2 regions of the Kocuria sp. GQ42 genome follow, and region 2 is predicted to be linked to the other one. Evidence: predicted binding sites of a transcription regulator. Region 2 holds the regulator's gene; the other holds the start of a gene.
The links. The regulator HrcA, encoded in region 2, represses chaperone genes, less so after heat shock. The targets are predictions, from matches to a motif close to TTNGCACTCGNNNNNNNCGAGTGCNAA.

Region 1 (2,394 bases), on a different contig from region 2:
CCCGCGCCGCCCTCGAGCACGACCCGATGCTCGTGGCCAGGCTGCGCCGGCAGCGAGGAGACCACGGATGACCCAGTACCCGCACGACGAGTTCGACGACGTCCCCGAGGACGGGCCCCGCCAGGGCGCCCACCGCGGTGTCCGGCCGACCGTCCGCGTGGGCGCCCGAGAGCTCACCGCCATCGTCCTGGCCGGGGTGCTGACCCTCGGCGTCGGGGTGTTCTCGTTCCTCAACGCCCCGGGCGAGGTCGCCCCGGCGCCGGGCGCCACGTCCCCGGGGTCCTGAGCCGACCCGGTCCTCGAGGCGTCCCCCGTCGGCTCCGGTCCCGGAGCCCGTCCGCCCCCGACGCCGTTCACCACGACGTCGTTCACCCCCGACGCCACCGGAAGGAACCACCGTGCAGATCGAAGGAAGCCGAGTCCGCGTCCGCGACTGGACCGAGGAGGACCTCGTCGACTACGAGGCGTGGATCATGCCGCCCGCCGGCGGCGGCGAGCACGAGTGGCAGCGCACGGACGGCCCGTTCTACCCGAACTTCACCGCCGAGGGCGCCCAGCGCTGGCTCGGCACCCTCCGGGCGCACGTGACGGCCGGGGACTGGCCGGACCCGCGCGAGACGATGGTGATCGCCGACGCCGCCGACGACCGGTTCATCGGGCAGGTGTCCTGGTACTGGGCGGAGAAGCCCACCGAGGACCCCGGTGACGGCACGCACCTGCTGCCGCTGCGCTCCCTGGGCATCACCGTGTACTCCCCGGAGCACTGGAGCGGCGGCTACGGCACCGAGGCGATGCGCCTGTGGATCGACTACCTCTTCGCCCACTCCGACTCCCACCGCCTCGACCTGGAGACGTGGAGCGGCAACGCGGGCATGTGCCGTGTGGCGGTGAAGCTGGGCTTCACCGAGGAGGCCAGGATCCGCCGGGCCCGCAGGGTCGGCGGCGAGTACTACGACCGGCTGATCTACGGCGTCCTGCGCGAGGAGTGGCAGGGCTGAGCGGAAACGACTCAGGGGTTTGCACTCTCCGGGGACGAGTGCCAAGATTGCGATTAGCACTCAGTCGTGTGGACTGCTAATGGCTCGGTCCCCGGCCCGACCCGGGCAGCCACCGGCACAGGAGTGACACCTCAACCACCACGGTGAGGTGCCGCACGGCGTCGGGAAGAGTCCGCCGTCGTGCGCGCCGTCCGTCGCGGGCACCGTGGAGGTCGACCGTTTGTCTACCGTCCAGGAGGGACGAAGTCACATGGCAAAGATGATTGCTTTCGACGAAGAGGCACGCCGCGGACTCGAGCGGGGCCTGAACACCCTGGCCGACGCCGTCAAGGTCACCCTCGGCCCGCGCGGCCGCAACGTGGTCCTCGAGAAGGCCTGGGGCGCCCCCACGATCACCAACGACGGCGTGTCCATCGCCAAGGAGATCGAGCTCGACGAGCCGTTCGAGAAGATCGGCGCCGAGCTCGTCAAGGAGGTCGCCAAGAAGACCGACGACATCGCCGGCGACGGCACCACCACCGCCACCGTGCTCGCCCAGGCGCTCGTCAAGGAGGGCCTGCGCAACGTGGCCGCCGGCGCCGACCCGCTGAGCCTCAAGCGCGGCATCGAGAAGGCCGTCGCCGCGGTCACCGAGGAGCTGCTGGCCTCCGCCAAGGAGGTCGAGACCGAGGAGCAGATCGCCGCCACGGCGTCGATCTCCGCCGGCGACCCCGAGATCGGCCGCCTCATCGCCCAGGCGATGGAGAAGGTCGGCAAGGAGGGCGTGATCACGGTCGAGGAGTCCAACACCTTCGGGCTGGACCTCGAGCTGACCGAGGGCATGCGCTTCGACAAGGGCTACCTGTCGGGCTACTTCGTCACCGACGCCGACCGCCAGGAGGCCGTCCTCGAGGATCCCTACATCCTCGTGGTCAACTCCAAGATCTCCGCGGTCAAGGACCTGGTCCCCGTGCTCGAGAAGGTCATGCAGGCCGGCAAGCCGCTGCTGATCATCGCCGAGGACGTCGAGGGCGAGGCCCTGGCGCTGCTGGTGCTCAACAAGATGCGCGGCTCCATCAAGTCCGTGGCCGTCAAGGCCCCCGGCTTCGGCGACCGCCGCAAGGCGCAGCTGGCCGACATCGCCATCCTCACCGGTGGCCAGGTCATCACCGAGGAGGTCGGGCTCTCCCTCGAGACCGCCACCGTGGACCTGCTGGGCCAGGCCCGCAAGGTCGTCGTGACCAAGGACGAGACCACCATCGTCGACGGCGCCGGCACCGCCGAGGAGATCGAGGGCCGCGTGGCCCAGATCCGCGCCGAGATCAACAACTCGGACTCGGACTACGACCGCGAGAAGCTGCAGGAGCGCCTGGCCAAGCTGGCCGGCGGCGTGGCCGTCCTCAAGGCCGGTGCCGCC
Region 2 (2,394 bases):
GCGGCGGCGGTGCCGGTCTTCCAGTCCGTGCCGCGCGGGACCACGGGCCAGGCGTCGATGCCGAGGGTGCGCGGCCTGACCGCCTGCCAGATGTCGACGTAGGGGTGGCCCAGCACCAGGACGTTGCCCGCGGCGCCGGGCAGGCGCATGGTCTCCGCGGCGATCCTCGACTCCTTGGAGCCGGCCACGAGGTGGTCGACGAGGATGCCGAGCCGTCGCCCGGGGCCCGGCCCGAACTCCCGCACGGCGGCGGGCAGGTCGTCGATGCCGTGCAGGGGCTCCACGACGATGCCCTCGACCGCCAGGTCGTGGCCCCACACCTTGGCCACCAGCTCGGCGTCGTGGTAGCCCTCGACCCACACCCGGGAGGCCTTCGCGGTGCTCGCGCGCAGCCCCTCGACGGCCACGGAGCCCGAGCGCGTGCGGGAGCGCTTGCGCGCCGCGGGGGCCCGGCGGGGCTCGACAACGACCACGGGCTCGCCCTCGAGCAGGAACCCCGGTCCCAGGGGGAACGCCTTGACCCGCCCCCTCCGGTCCTCGAGCCCCAGCACGCGCATCCCGCCGATGGTCTCCAGGGACACGACCGCGCCGACCCAGCCGGTCGTGACGTCCTCCAGGAGCATCCCCGGGGCGACCGGGACCTCCGCGGAGACCGGCCGGCGGCGGGCGAGGGCGTCGTCGTCGAGGCTGCGCGGCCCCCAGCCGTGGTGGCTCATGGTCGTCCTCCCGGGTCGCGGTGCCGCGCGTCCGGCGCGGATCAGCCGGAAGCGTACCAAACCGCGGGGGCGACCGGCCGTCGGACACGGGGGCTACACTGGACGCCGTTGGCACTGTGGCCACCCGAGTGCCAGGGCATCTTCGGGGGCGTGGACGAACCGGGGAGGAGCGACGTGAACCATCCGAGACGACTGCAGATCCTGCAGGCCATCGTGGAGGACTACGTGCACTTCCGCGAGCCGGTCGGCTCCAAGGCCCTCGTGGACCGGCACCGGCTCGGCGTCTCCTCGGCCACCGTGCGCAACGACATGGCCGCGCTCGAGGAGGAGGGCCTGATCACGGCCCCCCACACGAGCTCGGGCCGGATCCCCACGGACAAGGGCTACCGCACGTTCGTCGACCAGATCGCGGCCGTCAAGCCGCTCTCGGGTCCGGAACGGCGGGCCATCCAGCGGCTGCTGGACGACGCCGCGGACATCGACGACGTCATGGAGCGCACCGTGCGGCTGCTCGCGCAGCTCACCCAGCAGGTCGCGGTCGTGCAGTACCCGCACGCCTCCGGGGTCACCGTGCGCCACGTCGAGGTCGTCGACCTCGGCGCCGGCCGGGTGCTGGTGGTGCTCATCCCGACCAACGGCCGGGTGGCGCAGCGCGTCGCCGTGCTGCGGGCGCCGCTCGAGGAGTCCCAGCTGCTCGAGCTGCGCGCCCGGGTGCTGGCCGCCGTGGTCGGGCGCTCCCTGACCGCGGTGCCGGACGCCCTCGCGGCGATGACCGCGAGCACCGCCCCGCCGCTGCAGCCGGCCGCCGCCGCCGTGGGGGAGGCCGTCGGCGCCCTCGCGGCGGGCGGGGCCGAGCACCGCATGGTCATGGCCGGCACCGCCAACCTCGCCCGCTCCACCGGGGACTTCCACCTGAGCATCGGCCCGGTCCTCGAGGCCCTCGAGGAGCAGGTGGTGATGCTCCGGCTGCTCTCCGAGATGGAGCAGGACGCCCGCGGGGTGGCCGTGCGGATCGGCACGGAGAACGCCGAGGGCCCCCTGTCCGAGGCCGCCGTCGTCGCCACCGGCTACGGGCCGCAGTCCAAGGTGGGGGTCGTGGGCCCGATGCGCATGGACTACCCGTCCACGATGGCCGCCGTGCGCGCCGTCGCCCGCTACCTCTCCCGTATCCTCGGGGGCTGAGCCCCCGCGGGCCCCGTCCCCCGGGGCCCACCAGCGAAACCCACCACAGACCTCTCGACAGAACGGACCACGGTGAGCGATCACTACGAGACCCTGGGCGTGTCCCGGGACGCCAGCCAGGAAGAGATCAAGAAGGCCTACCGCAAGAAGGCCCGCCGGCTGCACCCCGACGTCAACCCCGGCCCGGAGGCCGCCGAGGACTTCAAGCGCCTCTCCCACGCCAACGACGTCCTCTCCGACCCCGAGAAGCGGCGCGTCTACGACGCGACCGGCAACGAGAACGGCACCGACACCGGCTTCGGCGGGGGCTTCCCCGGCACGGGGTTCGGCTTCGCCGACATCTTCGACACCTTCTTCCAGGGAGCCGGCGGCGCCGGCTCCGGCCGGCGCGGACCCGCGTCCCGCACCCGCCAGGGCCAGGACGCCCTGATCAACGTCCGGGTCACCCTCCGGGACGCGGTCTTCGGCACGGAGAAGAAGATCACCGTGGACACCG

Region 1: the regulator HrcA is predicted to act here: its motif matches at 1,052-1,078, upstream of groL (chaperonin GroEL).

What each region holds. Positions count from the first base shown of each region.
Region 1 covers NZ_JCAXEN010000002.1:49,796-52,189, forward strand. Annotated here, with positions in the region: gene AC6CH6_RS05750 (DUF3263 domain-containing protein) at 1-71, shown strand, start outside; gene AC6CH6_RS05755 (hypothetical protein) at 68-286, shown strand; gene AC6CH6_RS05760 (GNAT family N-acetyltransferase) at 399-998, shown strand; gene groL (chaperonin GroEL) at 1,249-2,394, shown strand, end outside.
Region 2 covers NZ_JCAXEN010000001.1:1,047,101-1,049,494, forward strand. Annotated here, with positions in the region: gene AC6CH6_RS05015 (DUF3097 domain-containing protein) at 1-716, opposite strand, end outside; gene hrcA (heat-inducible transcriptional repressor HrcA) at 891-1,898, shown strand; gene dnaJ (molecular chaperone DnaJ) at 1,971-2,394, shown strand, end outside.